Regions from separate parts of the Bradyrhizobium sp. CCBAU 11430 genome, predicted to be linked through region 2. Evidence: predicted binding sites of a transcription regulator. Region 2 holds the regulator's gene; the other holds the start of a gene.
What was found. The regulator HrcA, encoded in region 2, represses chaperone genes, less so after heat shock. The targets are predictions, from matches to a motif close to GTTAGCACTCNCNNNNNGNGAGTGCTAAC.
Positions count from the first base shown of each region.

Region 1: a site for HrcA is predicted at 5,111-5,139, ahead of XI04_RS32745 (co-chaperone GroES). Genes of this name have one in related genera too.

Region 1 is NZ_LBJV01000071.1:306,259-315,082, reverse strand. It holds gene XI04_RS32765 (L-lactate permease) at 1-789, shown strand, start outside; gene XI04_RS32760 (META domain-containing protein) at 949-1,347, shown strand; gene XI04_RS32755 (hypothetical protein) at 1,534-2,742, opposite strand; gene groL (chaperonin GroEL) at 2,942-4,573, opposite strand; gene XI04_RS32745 (co-chaperone GroES) at 4,721-5,017, opposite strand; gene XI04_RS32740 (hypothetical protein) at 5,335-5,856, shown strand; gene XI04_RS32735 (protein phosphatase CheZ) at 6,064-6,849, opposite strand; gene XI04_RS32730 (L,D-transpeptidase) at 7,165-7,977, shown strand; gene XI04_RS32725 (DUF2076 domain-containing protein) at 8,725-8,824, opposite strand, start outside.
Region 2 is NZ_LBJV01000069.1:154,803-163,626, reverse strand. It holds gene pncA (bifunctional nicotinamidase/pyrazinamidase) at 143-868, shown strand; gene grpE (nucleotide exchange factor GrpE) at 985-1,602, opposite strand; gene hrcA (heat-inducible transcriptional repressor HrcA) at 1,699-2,787, opposite strand; gene rph (ribonuclease PH) at 2,969-3,682, shown strand; gene rdgB (RdgB/HAM1 family non-canonical purine NTP pyrophosphatase) at 3,694-4,329, shown strand; gene hemW (radical SAM family heme chaperone HemW) at 4,316-5,470, shown strand; gene XI04_RS29130 (penicillin-binding protein activator) at 5,590-6,822, opposite strand; gene rsmI (16S rRNA (cytidine(1402)-2'-O)-methyltransferase) at 7,162-8,112, shown strand; gene XI04_RS29120 (YraN family protein) at 8,099-8,500, shown strand; gene gshB (glutathione synthase) at 8,511-8,824, shown strand, end outside.

The DNA.
Region 1 (8,824 bases), on a different contig from region 2:
CCGCTCGACAAGACGCCGCTGACGCAGAGCGAACTGTTCGGCGCGCTGCTGCCGTGGATCATCGTCTGCATCGTGATGCTGATCTGGGGTAACGGGGCGTTCAAGGCCTGGGCGAATTCGATCTTCGTCTGGAACTATCCCGTGCCCGAGCTGCACCAGATGATCAACAAGATGCCGCCGGTCGCGCCAGGGCCGACGAAAGAGAGCGCCGTGTTCGGCTTCACCTACCTGTCCTTCACCGGCACGGGCATGCTGATCGCGGCGATCATCTCCGGTGTCCTGATGGGCGTCGGTCCCGGCAAGCTCGTGACCGAGTACGGTCGTACCATCCGGCTCTGTGCGATCTCGCTGATTACGATCTCGGCGATGCTGGCGATCGGCACCTTGACGCGGCTCTCCGGCGTCGACGCGACGCTCGGCCTCGCCTTCGCCGCAACCGGCGTGCTCTATCCCTTCTTCGGAACGCTGCTCGGCTGGTTGGGCGTGGCGCTGACGGGATCTGACACCGCCTCCAACGTGCTGTTCGGCAATCTGCAGAAGATCACCTCCGAGCAGCTCGGCCTGTCGCCGGTCCTGATGGCCGCGGCGAACTCGTCCGGCGGCGTGATGGGCAAGATGATCGACGCGCAGTCGATCGTGGTCGCCTCCACTGCCACCAACTGGTACGGGCACGAGGGCACGATCCTGCGCTTCGTGTTCTGGCACTCGATCGTGCTGGCCTGTCTCGTCGGCGTGCTCGTGACGTTGCAGGCCTATGTCTGGCCGTTCACGGCAATGGTCCTGAAGTAGCAGGCCAACTCCGGCTCGAACGCAAATCCCCGCGAGGTTCCGCCCCGCGGGGATTTTTGCGCCCAATCAAATCTCATCGCGCTCCAGGTTGAGCGAACCTTCTCATTGGCGCCGCCGTCTTATAGAAGGTGCGGCAAATCAGGTCGGACGAGAGGTCTCATGGTTTCGCTCAGGCGATTGGTGTGTGCTGCGGTTGCAATGCTAGCGATGTCCATTGTCGCGCGTGCCGAGGACGGTTTCCCGTTCGGCACCGAGATGACGCTGGAAGCGCTGCCGCAAGCAGGCTCGAAGCGAATTCCGAACATCGAAATCGGCGACCATGGCGAGGTCGTGCTCGAGCTCTGGTGCAAGGGCGGCAAGGGCCAGTTCTCGGTCGCCGGCAACACCGTGATCTTCGTCCCCGGTCAGATCCAGGATCGCTCCTGCCCGCCGGCAAGGGCGCAGGCCGACGACGATCTGGTCGCAGCACTGAGCAGCGTCGAGACCTGGAAGCGTCAGGGCGACGTGCTGACGCTGATCGGCCCCAAGCCGCTGCGCTTCAGGACGACGGGGAATTAGCTCCGCTCTCGTGTCCCGGACAAGGCGCGTCGCGCAAGCGATGCGCCGCAGAGCCGGGACCCAGATTTTCTATCGGCAAATTCGTGTGTGGCCTCTGGGCCCCGGCTCGTAGCGCTTCGCGCCATAGCGCGTCGAAGACGCGCGTAAACGCGCTTGTGTCGTCCGGGGCACGATAGTTCAGCGCGCCTACTTCCACACCGACTTGTCGGCATCCCAGCGCTGGCCCTTGAGCTCCTTGGCAAGCGCCTCGACCGAACCGTTGTCGTCGGGCTGCTCGCCTTCCTCGTCGACCGACGTGTCGTCGGAGAGATTGAGCTTGGCGCCGCTGCTCTCGTCGGCGGTCGTCGTCGCGGGGCTGCCGATCCACAGCATGAGCTTGTCGGTCGCGCCCGGCTTGTCGGGCGAGACGAGCCCTGCGACCTCGATCGTGTCGGTGAGATCGAGCGCGGGGAAATCCGGGTTCGGCCGCTTGAAGACCAGCTTGAGCTTGCCCGTGACGGGGTTGAAGCTTTGCGAGACCGGCTTTGCCGCGAGCGTCCGGCTCAAAACGTTCGAGACGGCGGCCGCGAGCTTGTCCTTGCTGATCTTGTCGCCCTCGCGCCAGTCGGCTGCGGCGAAGCGGATGGTGCGGTCCATCTCGGTCATGCCCGCGGTCCAGCCCGCGGCGGTGACGCCCGGCGTCGCCTTGAATTTCGCCAGCAGCGCGCCGGCGCGCTCGGGATCGACCGACATGTTGATGGTCTGCTCGCCTGCGCGCAGCGCATCGCAGCCGACCGTGAGGCTCGCCAGCGTCACCTCGACCGCCTGGCCCTTCAGGCTCTTCAGGAAGTCGGTTGCAGCGTCGAGCTTGACCTTGACCGCGATCGCCTCCGGCGAGACGTCGGTGAAATCCTTCGGCTGCGGCGTGATGCCGTCGTCGGAGGTCTGGTTGTCCTGAAATTCCTTCTCGCTGAGATCGGAATTGTCGGGCGAGGTCACCTCGGTCACGACCTGGCCAATGCTGATCTGGCCGCGGAATTCGAAGGTGTCGCCGCTCTGCTTGCGCAGCAGCTTGACGCTGACGGGCGCCTTCTCGCTGATGCTCTGCGCGGTGCCGGTCAGGGTCTGGCCCGCGACCTGGAGATTGACGACGAAGCGGTCCTTGCGGTCGGAATTCTTTGCGACGGGATAGCAGACGTCGAGCACGGCCGCCGTCACCGTCTTGCCCTGGCGCGTCTCCTTCAGGATCACGTCGGCATTGCCGTCCATCAGCCCGTCGATCGAGGTGAAATAGCGTGTCTCGGGGCCACCGGGCGTCGTGGCCTTCGGCGACAGCTTCATCTGGGCGGATGCGGAATGCGGAGAAGCTGCAAGCAGAGCCAAAAGGGCTGTCGAACAAACCAGAAGCGCACGCATCGATGAAATCCTCGCGCAACGGGCATGATCCGGAAAGTGTGAAGCGGTTTTCCGAGAGGATCATGCCCAAACAATTCGAATCGGCGCGTCACCGTAGTGGGTTTTGGCCGTCGGTTGAATCGGAAAGCGGAGGGGCAGGGTCGGCAAAAAAGAAGGCCGCCCGGAGGCGGCCTTCGCAACATTGTAACGGAACGGAGGCTTAGAAGCCGCCCATGCCGCCGCCGCCGGGCATCGCGGGCGAGGCTTCCTTCTTCGGCGTTTCGGCGACCATGGCCTCGGTGGTGACCAGCAGGCCGGCCACGGAGGAGGCGTCCTGGAGCGCGGTGCGCACCACCTTGGCGGGATCGATGATGCCCTTCTCGATCATGTCGACATAGTCCTCGGTCTGGGCGTCGAAGCCGAAGGTCTCGGACTTGTTCTCCAGGATCTTGCCGACCACGATCGAGCCTTCCACGCCGGCGTTTTCCGAGATCTGGCGGATCGGAGCCTCGAGCGCCTTCAGCACGATGTTGATGCCGGCCTGGACGTCGGCATTGGCGTTGGTGAGACGGCCGACCGCCTTCTTGGCGCGCAGCAGCGTGACGCCGCCGCCGGGGACGATGCCTTCCTGCACCGCGGCGCGGGTGGCGTTGAGGGCGTCCTCGACGCGGTCCTTCTTCTCCTTGACCTCGATCTCGGTAGCACCGCCGACGCGGATCACCGCGACGCCGCCGGCCAGCTTGGCGAGACGCTCCTGGAGCTTCTCACGGTCGTAGTCCGAGGTGGTCTCCTCGATCTGCGCCTTGATCTGGCCGACACGGGCCTCGATGTCCGGCTTCTTGCCGGCGCCCTTGACGATCGTGGTGTTCTCCTTGTCGATCACGACCTTGCCGGCGCGGCCCAGCATCTTCACCGTGACGTTCTCGAGCTTCATGCCGAGGTCTTCGGAAATGAGCTGGCCACCGGTGAGGATGGCGAGGTCCTCGAGCATGGCCTTGCGGCGATCGCCGAAGCCCGGCGCCTTGACGGCGGCGACCTTGAGGCCGCCGCGGAGGCGGTTGACGACCAGGGTGGCCAGCGCCTCGCCCTCGACGTCTTCGGCGATGATGACGAGCGGCTTGCCCGACTGCACCACGGCTTCCAGCACCGGAAGCATGGCCTGCAGGCCCGAAAGCTTCTTCTCGTGCAGGAGGATGTAGGCATCCTCGAGCTCGGCGGTCATCTTCTCGGGGTTGGTGACGAAGTAGGGGCTGAGATAGCCGCGGTCGAACTTCATGCCCTCGACGATGTCGACTTCGGTGTCGAGCGACTTGTTCTCTTCGACGGTGATGACGCCTTCGTTGCCGACCTTCTGCATCGCCTGGGCGATCATCTTGCCGATGGCGGCATCGCCGTTGGCCGAGATGGTGCCGACCTGGGCGACCTCGGAGGAGGCGGCGACGGGCTTGGCCCGCTTCTCGATGTCCTTGATGACGGAAGCGACCGCGATGTCGATGCCGCGCTTGAGGTCCATGGGGTTCATGCCGGCGGCAACCGCCTTGGCGCCTTCGCGCACGATGGCCTGGGCCAACACGGTGGCGGTGGTGGTGCCGTCGCCGGCGAGGTCGTTGGTCTTGGAGGCGACCTCACGCACCATCTGGGCGCCCATGTTCTCGAACTTGTCCTCGAGCTCGATCTCCTTGGCGACGGTGACGCCGTCCTTGGTGATGCGGGGGGCGCCGAAGCTCTTCTCGATGACGACGTTGCGGCCCTTCGGGCCGAGCGTCACCTTGACGGCGTTGGCGAGAACGTCGACGCCGCGCAGCATGCGATCGCGCGCGTCTCCGGAAAACTTGACGTCTTTGGCAGCCATTTTAGCAATCCCTCGTGTTTGGTGATGTGTCTGCCGCACGCCCGTCGCATCAATTCCGGGATTCGTGGACCGAACCCGGCGGAATGATGGATGCCCGGACCGCCTGGATCCGGGCATGACATTCAGCGGCTGTTCAGGCGGATGGCCTTAGGCCAGTACGCCCATGATGTCCGACTCCTTCATGATCAGGAGCTCTTCGTTGTCGATCTTGACCTCGGTGCCCGACCATTTGCCGAACAGCACGCGGTCGCCGACCTTGAGGTCGATCGGGGTCAGCTTGCCGGTCTCGTCACGGCCGCCGGGGCCGACGGCGACGACCTCGCCCTGGGAGGGCTTTTCCTTGGCGCTGTCCGGAATGATGATGCCGCCCTTGGTCTTTTCCTCGGCGTCGATACGTTTGACCACGACACGGTCATGCAGCGGACGAAATTTGGATTTAGCCATGACGTTTCCCTTTGGAGGCTCGCTTCGGAAGTAATGGAAGTGGGTGGGGCGGCGCTTCCGTCCATCCCCCTATCCCGAGGATCGAACGGCGTGCTTAGCAATCGGGCTTTCCGAGTGCTAATAGTGGGCCCGGAAATATGGCTTGGCCGCGATCCTGTCAAGCAAAGGTGGTTAAGCGATTGGTGAGGCGGATATAGGATGGTGGCACTGGAAACTTGTTCGGGGCGCCGACGTATTAAAGGACGTCATTGCTCCGGCAGCGGTTTTGCGCTTGGCTGCAGGAGGGGTGCGGCCATGGTCTTGTTCGGGGGAATGCCATGATCAGTTCAGCTCACGCGCGCACGGTTGCCAATCTGGCCGCCGCCTCTTGTCTGGCGCTGCTGCTGGGCGCCTGCGGCGGCGGCATGAGCCTGCCGTCCTTCTCGTCGTCCTCGCCGCCGCCCGAAGCCGAGCCGGGCGTCGCGCCCGAAATGCCTGCGACCATTCGCGGCGACGAGATCGTCGGCCGCTGGGGCCTCGCCTCGTTCCAGAACCCGGCCGACCGCGCCCGCACCGAGGCCGCCGCCCGGGCCCAGTGCAAAAATCCCTACGTGATCACCGCCGGCTCCTCCGGCGGCGTGATCATGCATCTGGCCGACCAGGCAACGCCCCAGGAGCTGCGGCTTAAGGGCTCGCCGAGCGGCAAGAACTACATCGGACCGGCGGGTCCGACCCCCGGCGAGCAGGACCGCGAAATCATCTCCTTCGACGGCCGCGTCCTGATCACCCGCTTCATCGACAAGGACGCCGCCACCCGCTACGGCAACATGGTCTACGTCCGCTGCGCGCCGCGGGCGTGATGTTCGTCTTCCGTCATGCCGGGGCGCGCGAAGCGCGAACTATGGTGCGCACTCGCGCACCTGAGAATCTCGATGTGGTGAGCTTCCTGCCTTAAATCTCCGGATTCCGGGTCCGGCTCTGTCGAGCCGCCCCGGAATGACGGGCTGGGCCAAAAACAAAAACGCCGGCTCTCGCCGGCGTTTTGTTTTTCGCTATGCCGCGTCCGCTCAGTCGAACAGCGCGTCGATGTCGTCCTGCGAGGCGTGGCCGACGTCGCCGGCGAGCTTGGGGCCGTTGAGAAGCTTGTCGTCCTCGCTGCGATTGTCGACCTGCGGCACGACGTGGGACTTGATCGCGTCGACGCCGCCCCAGATCTCCATCATCGCATTGATGTGCTGCTCGATGAACTTCATCGTGCCCATCACCTTGCTGATGCGCTGGCCGGTCAGGTCCTGGAAGTTGCAGGCCTCGAAGATCGAGATGACGCGTTCCTGGATGTCGTCGGCGAGCCGCTTCTGCTGGTCGATCGAGTCCACCTTGGACATTGCGCTGGCGGCCTGGTCGATCGACTCCGCGGCCTCGAGGATCTGCTGGGTCGCCTGCTCGGTGCCGCCGACCACCGCGCCGAGCTCGCCATTGACCTTGGCCATTTCGCCGCCGTCAAAGCTCTTGCCGTGCAGTGTCGCGATTTCGCGCTTGGTGCGGTCGATGGCATCATGGATGAGGTCGAGCTCGACCTTCAGCTTTTCGCACTGCTCGATCTGGGCCCGATAGGTCTCGAGCATGGTCCGAGCCTCGGAGAGCTCGTGGGCGGTGGAGGCGTCGATCGCCGCCATGGCTGCGCTGCCGGACAAGGGCAAGGGCGCGGTGCCTTTCGCCATCTGTGCACGGATCGCACGTAGCTCGGCCATGATCTCGCTATGCATCGGGATTGCCTCTTCAGTTACGTCCAAAATCGGCATCTCGCCACCAGCGATATCCTCGACGCGAAAACGTTTGCGGTGAACAGCCATCTGGATACTCCCCCCACCTCACTCACGCGTCTTTGTAGGCAGAAGCGATTTAACACGAAGTTCACGGCAGGAACTGTTGTGCGGCTGCGCGCGACGGCGCGCAAAGAAGCGATTAACCATGGGCGCGCGGCGTTCATCGAAAATAAACGCTGATCGCCAAATTGCCCCGCTGCTGACGACGTGGTGAATCCAAACGCCGCTTCTGTTTACCAAACAAAACGGCTTTTGCTTTTTATTGACCACGTCGGGGGCGCGGACCAGCCATCAGCTCTCCACGGCGCATGTGATCTAGACGAAACAGTACAGAGTACGTCGATGTTCAAGAAAATGTCTGTCGCGCTGCTCGGCAGCGCTTGCACCTTCATTGCCGGCGCAAACAGTGCCAGCGCCTTCGACAATTCGGTGCCGAACGATCCGCCCGCGGTGCTCTACCAGCCGCAGGTGCCGCCGGCGCCGGTGCGCGTCGCCTCCAATGCGAACATGGGCGGCGGCTTCATCGAGTTCCTGTTCGGCGACGGTCCCGGCCGCGGTCCGGCCTACGCGCCGCAGCAGCCGGTCTATCAACAGCAGCCCGGCTATTACGACCAGCGCCGCCTGCCGCCGATGGGCGAGCCGCAGATGCAGGGTGGATATCAGCAAGGCGCGGTTCAGCAGGAGACGGCCGACCCGCGGCAGCGTCAGTTTGATCCAAGGTTCGAGAAGCAATCTGTTGACTATAGCGGCAAGGAAAGTCCCGGCACCATCGTGGTCGATACCCCGAACAAATTCCTCTATCTCGTCGAGGGCAACGGCAGGGCGATGCGCTACGGCATTGGCGTCGGGCGTCCCGGCTTCACCTGGTCCGGCGTGAAGGCGATCACAGCCAAGCGCGAATGGCCGGACTGGACGCCGCCGGCCGAAATGATCGCGCGCCGTCCCGATTTGCCCCGGCACATGGAAGGCGGTCCGGAGAACCCGCTCGGCGCCCGCGCGATGTATCTGGGCTCGACGCTGTACCGCATCCACGGCTCCAACGAGCCCTGGACCATCGGCACCAACGTCTCCTCCGGCTGCATCCGCATGCGCAACGAAGACGTCATCGACCTCTACGGCCGCGTCAATGTCGGCACGAAGGTCGTGGTGATGTAGCCCAGCGCGCGCTGCGAGCCGTCAACTCCGCGTGTCGCGCCGGCTCGCGACGCGCGGCATCGAAGGCGTTGCGCGCCGCCGGCGTACGTCCTCCGGCCAAGGTCCAAAGCGCGATGCGATCAGGATGAATCGTCATCGCGCTTCAGGTTGTTGTTTAAGCATGATCTTTTCGGAAAACCGCTGCGCACTTTTTCCGGATCATGCTTTAGGCTGGCCGACGATGCCGCCTCGAACCGAGACGAGGGGCAACAGAGCAGCGACGACGAGTTGATGAATGGGAAAGCGATGCGCGAACGGAGCGTTTCAACCGCCGCGCCGACAGCTCTGCCTTCTTGAGGCGCTCGTGCAGTCCCTCCAACTCCGACAACTCGGTGATGAGATGAGTTGTCACGTTGGTCAGGGTTGCGATGCGCTGCTGAAGTGGACTCATTTTTAAAACCCCGACTATAACCAAGAGAGGCAACCACATTGGTGTGTGGCATGAGCAACGTGTTCTTCCAGTTGAACACCCATGTCCGAATTTGGAAATCCGGGAGTCTACGGTCGCACGCGTCAGACGGCGATTTGATTTGTCATGGTGAATTCAGGCGCGTCGGGTAACGTTCAGCTCAGTCCAATGGCGCTGCGCATTAGTCATATTATATCGAGCGTCCTCTCTCCTTGCCGTGGCACAAAAGACGCTCGAGCCCATGCTCTAAAGAAAACGGCCGCCGAGAGGCGGCCGTCCGCATCTTTCGGACGAATTGCTCACGCGTAATCGCTGCCGCCATCGTCGTCGCCGCCGAAATCGCTGTCGTCGGCTACGTCCATATTGCCGTCGTCGTTGTTGTCGCCGTAGTTCTGGTCG
Region 2 (8,824 bases):
CTGCGCTTGTCCGGGACGACAGCGGTGTTGAGGCTGCACGCCCAACCCCTCATCAAACCCGGCCGCATTTTCGGGCTTCTGTTCGTACACGAACGGAACTAGGCTTCGTCTCCGTTGAGTTCATCCGAAGGGGAGGCGAACGATGCTGGATCGGCGACAAGTCTTGGCAATGCTTGGGACGACGGCGCTTGCAACGCTGGCTCCAACCGCACTCCTTGCAGCGGCATCGATCAAGCCGGACGATGCCTCCGCGCTGCTCGTGATCGACGTGCAGAACTGCTTCCTGCCCGGCGGCAGCCTCGCGGTGAAAGAGGGCGAGCAGGTGGTGCCCGTCATCAACAAGATCTCGAGAGCATTTGCGAATGTGGTGATGACGCAGGACTGGCACACGCCGGGCCACATCTCGTTTGCGTCGGTGCATTCCGGCAAGAAGCCGTTCGAGACCGTCGACCTTCCCTATGGCAAGCAGGTGCTGTGGCCCGACCATTGCGTGCAGGGCACCGATGGCGCTTCGCTGTCGAAGGACCTTGCGATCCCGCACGCCGAGCTCATCATCCGCAAGGGCTTTCACAAGGACGTCGACAGCTATTCGGCCTTCCTCGAAGCCGACGGCAAGACCTCGACAGGACTTGCCGGCTATCTGAGGGGACGCAAGATCAAGCGCGTCTTCGTCGCAGGGCTCGCGACGGATTTCTGCGTCGCCTGGACCGCGCTCGACGCGCGCAAGGCTGGCTTCGAGGTCTATGTGGTGGAAGACGCCTGCCGCGGCATCGACACGCAGGGCTCGCTGGCAAAAGCCTGGGCCGATATGGCCAAGGCCGGCGTGAAGCGGATTCAGTCTGCGGATATCGCGAGCGCGCAGGGCTAGATGACTGTCATTCCGGGGCGATGCGAAGCATCGAACTATGGTGCGCCATTGCGCACCTCAGAATCCCGAGATTCCGGGTTTGGCTCTTCGAGCCGCCCCGGAATGACGCAAAAAAATCAGTTCGCCGCGCCGCTCGACTCGTTGTTGTTCGCCGCGGCCGCGGGCTTCGCGCCGCCCTTGGCGACACCGACCAAGGCCGGGCGCAGCACGCGCTCGCCGATGGTGTAGCCGGCCTGCATGATCTGCACCACGGTGCCCGACGGCACCGACGCATCGGGCACTTCGTACATCGCCTGGTGGAAGTTCGGGTCGAACTTCTGGCCCTGCGGATCGAGCTTCTTCACGCCGTGCTTTTCCAGCGCGTTGAGCAGCGAGCGCTCGGTAAGCTCGACGCCTTCGATCAGCGAGATCAGGCCGGGATCGGCCGTGGCGCGGGCCTCGGCCGGAACGGCATCGAGCGCGCGCTGAAGATTATCGGCGATGTCGAGCACGTCGCGGGCAAAGCCGGTGATGCCGTAGAGGCGGGCGTCGGCGACCTCCTTGGTGGTACGCTTGCGCAGATTCTCCATCTCGGCCAGCGTCCGCAGCATGCGGTCACGCGCCTCGGCGGCTTCCTTCTGCAACTGCTCGACCGAGCCGGGCTCGGGATCGTCGGGCATGATGTAGGGTTTTGACACCACGGGCTCGCCGGTCGCGGCAGTCGTGTCTTCGGGTTGCCGGTCTTGCTCGGTCATCGGCTCTAATCTCGAACTCGTTTCCAGGGATTGTTGGCCCGGATATCGTGCCTAGAGCGCCGAAAATCAAGCGCCCGTGATCGGCGGAAACGCCGATCAGCCTCCCAAAAGACGGCTGACGATGCGGGCCGCGTAGTCCACGGTCGGGATCACGCGGGCATAATTCAGCCGGGTTGGCCCGATCACGCCCAAAACACCGACAATATGGCCGGCGGCATCCCGATAGGGCGAGATGATCGTAGAGGAGCCGGACAAGGAAAACAGTTTGTTCTCGGAACCGATGAAGATACGCACGCCCTCAGCGGTCTCGGCACGCCCCAGCAGGTCGATCACGCCGCGCTTGGTCTCGAGATCGTCGAACAGCAGGCGCACCCGTTCCAGATCCTCCAGCGCATGCAGGTCTTCGAGCAGATTGGCGTGGCCGCGGACGATGAGCTGGCGATCCTCGTTCTCGCCGCCGGACCAGCTGGCGATGCCGGCGGAAATCACCTTCTGTGCGAGCTGATCGAGCTCGGCGCGGGCCTCTCCAAGTGCCGTCTCGAGCTCGAGCCGCGCCTCGGCCAGGGTGCGGCCGCGGATGCGCGCATTGAGGAAATTGCCGGCCTCGGTGATCGCCGAGGAGGGAACTCCGGGGGGCAGCGACAGCACGCGGTTTTCGACCTGGCCGTCCTCGCCGACCAGGATCACCAGCGCCTTTTCCGGTTCCAGACGGACGAATTCGATGTGTTTCAGCCGCGCATTGGATTTCGGCGTCAGCACCACCGCGGCGGCGCGGGTCAGGCCCGACAGCCGCGTCAGCGCCTGGTCCAGCGCCGCCTCGACCGATTGCGCCTGGCCGACGGTGGCAAGCTGGCTCTGGATCGACTGCCGCTCGGCCTCGTTGAGGTCGCCGACCTGCATCAGGGCATCGACGAAGAACCGCAGGCCGAGTTCCGTCGGCAGCCGACCGGCGGAGGTGTGCGGGGCGTAGATCAGGCCGAGCTGTTCCAGATCGGCCATGACGTTGCGGACCGAGGCCGGCGACAGCGGCATGGCGATGAGGCGCGAGATATTGCGCGAGCCCACGGGCTCACCGGTCGCGAGGTAACTTTCGACAATTTGACGAAAGATGTCGCGAGAACGCTCGTTGAGCTGGGCGAGGCCTGCGCGCGGCGCGATCAGATGGATCGGATCGTGATGGGCCACAGACGGTAACTCCTCTCAGATGCTCATAATTTGTCCATCCAGGAGGGTTCTGACAAGCGTCGCGTTTGCAGGGTGGAGAACCGGGGGTGAAAAAGCCTTGTCCTTTCCCCTTGCCGCATACCCTCACCCCACCTACAAGCACCGCGAATAGCCCTAACCTGCGAGTTTTGGAGGATTTCCCATGCGGCCAAGCCGCCGTGCGCCCGACGAATTGCGCCCCGTGACGCTGGAGCGCGGCGTGGTCAAATATGCGGAAGGCTCCTGCCTGGTGAAATTCGGCGACACCCATGTGTTGGTCACCGCCACGCTGGAAGATCGCCTGCCGCCGTGGCTGAAGGGCCAGGGCCGCGGCTGGGTCACCGCCGAATATGGCATGCTGCCGCGCGCGACCTCCGAACGCACCCGCCGCGAGGCCTCCGCCGGCAAGCAAAGTGGCCGCACCGTCGAGATCCAGCGCCTGATCGGCCGCTCGCTTCGCACCATCGTCGATCTCGAAGCGCTCGGTGAGCGCCAGATCACGGTCGATTGCGACGTGCTCCAGGCCGACGGCGGCACGCGCACGGCCTCGATCACCGGCGCCTGGGTCGCGCTCGCCGATTGCATCAACTGGATGAAGGCGCGCAACATGATCAAGGCCAATGTGATGCGCGACAACGTCGCTGCGATCTCCTGCGGCATCTACAACGGCACGCCCGTGCTCGATCTCGACTATGCCGAGGATTCGGAAGCCCAGACCGACGCCAATTTCGTCATGACCGGCGACGGCCGCATCATCGAGGTGCAGGGCACCGCGGAACGCGAGCCGTTCACGCAGGACGAGTTCCTGAAGCTGATCGCCCTGGCGCAAAAGGGCATCGCGCGTCTCGTGGACTTGCAGAAACTGGCTGTCGCGTAGTCAATAAGCCCATGCACCGCCGAATCACCGGAAAGCTGGTCATCGCCACCCATAATCCCGGCAAGCTCGCCGAGATGAAGGAGCTGCTCGCGCCGTACGGCATCGAGGCGGTGTCGGCCGGAGAGCTCGGCCTCGGCGAGCCCGACGAGACCGGCAACGATTTCCGCAGCAATGCCGCGATCAAGGCGATCGCGGCAGCGCGGGCGACCAAGCTTCCCGCCTTTGCCGACGATTCCGGCATCGTGGTCGACGCACTCGACGGCGCGCCGGGCATTTTCTCCGCGCGCTGGGCTGGACCTTCCAAGGATTTCGCCGCGGCGATGGCGCAGATCGAGCGCCTGTTGCAGGAGCGCGGCGCCACCACGCCGGACAAGCGCAAAGCGCATTTCGTCTCCGCGCTCTGCGTCGCCTGGCCCGACGATCATCTCGAAGAGGTCGAGGCGCGCGTCGACGGCACGCTGGTCTGGCCGCCGCGCGGCACCGCCGGCTTCGGCTACGACCCGATGTTCCTGCCGGACGGCCACAGCCGCACCTTCGGCGAGATGGACAGCATCGAGAAGCACGGCCTGCCGCCGCTCGGCCTTGGCCTATCGCATCGCGCCCGCGCCTTCGTGAAACTGGCGGAGATCTGCCTTGAGCCGCGCTAAGGAAGCCTTCGGCGTCTACGTGCACTGGCCGTTCTGCCTGTCGAAATGCCCGTATTGCGACTTCAACAGCCATGTCCGCCACGCTGCGATCGACGAGGCGCGCTTCGCCTCCGCCTTCGCGCGCGAGATCGCAGCCACCGCCGAGCGCTCGCCCGGCCGTGAGGTCACCTCGATCTTTCTCGGCGGCGGCACACCGTCGTTGATGCAGCCCTTAACGGTCGGCGCGGTGCTCGATGCGATCGGCAAGCACTGGACCGTCGCCGGCGATGTCGAGGTGACGCTGGAGGCGAATCCGACCAGCGTCGAAGCCACGCGCTTTGCCGGCTATCGCACCGCCGGCGTCAACCGCGTCTCGCTCGGCGTGCAGGCGCTCGACGATGCCTCGCTGAAAGCGCTGGGCCGCCTGCACAGCGCGCGCGAGGCGCTCGATGCCGTCGCCATAGCGCGCCGCTCGTTCGATCGCTATTCGTTCGATCTGATCTACGCCCGTCCCGACCAGACGCCGGCGATGTGGGCCGATGAGCTGCGTCTCGCCATCGACGAAGCGGCCGAGCATCTGTCGCTCTATCAATTGACGATCGAGGAAGGCACGCCGTTCTTCGGCCTGCACCAGGCCGGCAAATTGAAGACGCCGGACGAAGCGGTGGCGCGCGCGCTTTACGACGTCACGCAGGAGACCTGCGACAAGCTCGGGCTGCCCGCCTACGAGATCTCCAATCACGCACGGCGCGGCGCCGAGTGCCGGCACAATCTGGTCTATTGGCGCGGCGAGGAATATGCCGGCATCGGCCCCGGCGCGCATGGCCGGCTCGACATCGACGGCGTCAGGCACGCCACCGCCACCGAGAAGCGTCCCGAGGCCTGGCTGATGCGGGTCGAGACCAATGGCCATGGTGTCGTCACCGACGATCTGCTCAACAGCGAAGAGCGCGCCGACGAATTTTTGCTGATGGGACTGCGCCTCGCCGAAGGCATCGACCCCGAGCGCTACAAAGCCCTCTCCGGCCGCCCGCTCGATCCCAAGCGCATCGCGCTGCTGCGCGAGGAAGGCGCGATCACGGTGGATGCGACGGGCCGCTTGCGCGTGACGAGCAGCGGTTTTCCGGTGCTGGATGCAGTGGTCGCGGATCTCGCGGCATAACGCGCTGCCGTAGGGTGGGCAAAGCGAAGCGTGCCCACGAATTCCATGCGATTAGCTGAGAGATGGTGGGCACGGCGCGAAGCGCGCCTTTGCCCACCCTACGGCACTGTCGTCCCGAACTACGCCCCAAAACTCTTCGGCGAGCCCGCGACGGCAACGCCGCCACCCTGGGTCACCTTCATCACCGCAAGCCCGCGCTCGTTGGTGCCGTCCGCACGGAAACGAAACAGGCCGTCGATGCCGGCAAAGCCGGACGGATTGGTCAGTACGTCGGACGAGAAGCGCGTGGTGCCTTGCGTGCGCGCCAGCGCGGCGACGAGGGCGACCGCGTCATAGGCCAGCGTTGCCGTGCGAATCGGTTCGGCGCCGTATTTGGTGCGGTAGCGGCCGGAGAAGGCGCGGAAGCCGGCCGGATCGGGCGCGGCATAGAGGCCGCCTTGCAAGCTCGCATTCGCATAAACCCGCGGATTGTCCCACAGGCCGGTGCCGAGCAACTGGATGTTGCGTAAGTTCGCGCCCGCCGCGGTCATCGCATCTGCGACCGTCACCACGGCATCGCCGTCATCGGCAATGAACAACGCATCCGCGCTGCCGAGTTGCTGCGCCACGGTGCGCGCCGGCGTGGCACGATCGGCGCCGTATTTTTCGAACGCGACGATGCGCCCGCCGCGGCGTGGCACGGCCGCTTTCACCGCGGCCTCGACGACATTGCCATAGGCATTGTCGGGCACCAGCACGGCGACGGAGCGCTTTCCGATGCTGGCGGAATATTCGACGATGCGGTTGACGTCGGACTCCGGCAGGAAGGAGAGCAAATAGACGCCGCGGCCGGCGATGCTGGAATCGGTCGAGAACGCCATCACGGAAATGCCGCGCGTGCGCGCGACTTGCGCCACCGCCGGCACCGATTGCGCGAACAGCGGTCCCAAAATGATCTCGGCGCCTTCGTCGACGGCCTGCTGCGCGGCGCCCTGCGCGCCTTGCGGGCTGCCATTGTCATCCTTGATCAGCAGCTGGATGTTCGGGTTCTGGAACTCGGCCAGCGCCATCTCGGCGGCGTTGCGCATGGATTGCGCGGCCAAGCCGGCATTGCCGGCGGCCGAGAGCGGCAGAATCACGGCGACCTTCACGCCGCCGGTGCCGGCGGTCGTCGCCTGTTGCGGGGGACCTGCGGGCTGAGCCGGCGGCGTCGAGTTCGAGAAGGGGTTGGAAAACTGGCTCAGGCTCTGCTGCACGCCGGCGCAGGCCGACAGCAGTGGCGTGCCGAGCAACAGGCCGAGCGCGCTCCGGCGGGTCGCCCCTGACATCAGGGACCCCGGAACGGGAGATTTTGGATAACGCGGGCCCACCATTTCAGCTTCTCTTCTGACCCGTCGGCGCCGGCGGGTCACGACATTCTTTCCACGACACAAGCCACGGATTCAGGCATATTGTCGGCAAATAGTTAACCGAAACAAAAGGATAATAGCCGCTTAACGCGGCCGCCTTGCTGTCCCGGCAGCTGTTTGCCCTCGCTCATTCAGCATCAAGGCGGCGTTTCGGTCGCGAATATGGCGCGAGAGCCCTCACGCCCTCTCGGCGTGATCCTGGATCGATCACATTCCCGTCCGTTCCTCGCCCCTCACATCGGCGCGATCTTTTTCGGCGAACCGGTTCCCAGCCCTGCGGATCGTGCCTAAGTTGACTTCATTATGCGCGCAAAGCCGGTCCCGATAAATACGCCTGAAGCTCAAGACGCCGCCTCGCGCGGTTTCTGCATCGATGCCCATCGGCTTGCGGCGCCGAAGGCGGCACCGGGCCTCCATCTGGTCGCAACCCCCATCGGCAATCTCGGCGACATCACGCTGCGGGCGCTCCAGACCCTCGCCGGCGTCGATGTCATCGCCTGCGAGGACACCCGCATCACCCGGCGCCTGACCGAGCGCTACGCCATCGCCGCGCAGCTCAAGCAATATCACGAGCACAATGCGGAAGCCGCGCGCCCGAAAATCCTGGAGGCGCTGGGGCAGGGCGGCTCGATTGCGCTGGTCTCCGACGCCGGCACGCCGCTGATCTCCGATCCCGGCTTCAAGCTGGTGCGCGAGGTCTGCGCCGCCGGCCATGCGGTGTATGCCCTGCCCGGCCCGTCCTCGGTGCTGGCGGCGCTGTCGGTGGCGGCACTGCCAACCGACCGCTTCTTCTTCGAAGGCTTTTTGCCGGCGAAATCCGCCGCGCGAAAGGCGCGCTTGACCGAGCTCGCACGCATCGATGCGACGCTGGTGATGTTCGAATCCGGCAACCGCGTGCAGGACACGCTGGCCGAGCTCGCCGAGATCATGGGCACGCGCGAGGCCGCGATCTGCCGCGAGCTGACCAAGCTGCACGAGGAGATCTCGCGCGCTCCGTTGAGCCAGCTGGCGCGCGAGGCCGATACGCTGGAGACGCGCGGCGAGTTCGTGCTGGTGATCGCGCCGCCGGCGGCCGACGCCGAGATGCTGACGTCGGATGCGCTGGACGGTCTGTTGCGCGAACAGCTTGCCGCGCACAGCGTCAAGGATGCCGTGGCGCATGCGGTCGCGCTCTCCGGCCGCCCGCGCCGCGAGGTCTATGCCCGCGCGCTCGAGCTTGCAAAAGACTTAAGGGGCGGCGATGGCGAAGACTGAGGTCCCGGTGGAACCGAAGGTCGCCTCGCCCGAACGCGTCGCCGCGTTTCACACCGGCATCTCCGCGGAGAGCCGCGCAGCGGCCTATCTGATGGCCAAGGGCTACCGCATCCTCGCAAAGCGCTACCGCACCCCGCATGGCGAGATCGACATCGTGGCACGCCGCCGCAATCTGATCGCCTTCGTCGAGGTCAAGGCGCGGGCCACGCTGGATGACGCGGCCTTCGCCGTGACGCCGCGCCAGCAGCAGCGCATCATCGACGCCGCGCAAGGCTGGCTCGTGGCGCATCCCGAGCATGCCGAATTCGAATTGCGATTCGACGCCATGCTGATTGCGCCGCGCTCACTTCCGCGCCATGTGTTGGCGGCATTCGACGCCTCGACCTGAAAGGCAGACCATGAAACTTAACGTCGCCGTCCAGATGGACCCCATCGCCCGCATCAACATCAAGGGCGATTCCACCTTTGCGCTGCTTCTGGAGGCGCAGAAGCGCGGCCACGGCCTGTCCTATTATACGCCCGACAAGCTCTCGATGGTCGGCGAGGACATCGTGGCGCCGGTTCAGCTCCTGACCGTGCGCGACGAGCCCGGCGATCACTTCACGCTCGGCGAGCCCAGGCGCGAGGCGCTGAACGGCTTTGACGTGGTGCTGCTGCGCCAGGATCCGCCGTTCGACCTCGCCTACATCACCTCGACGCATCTTCTGGAGCG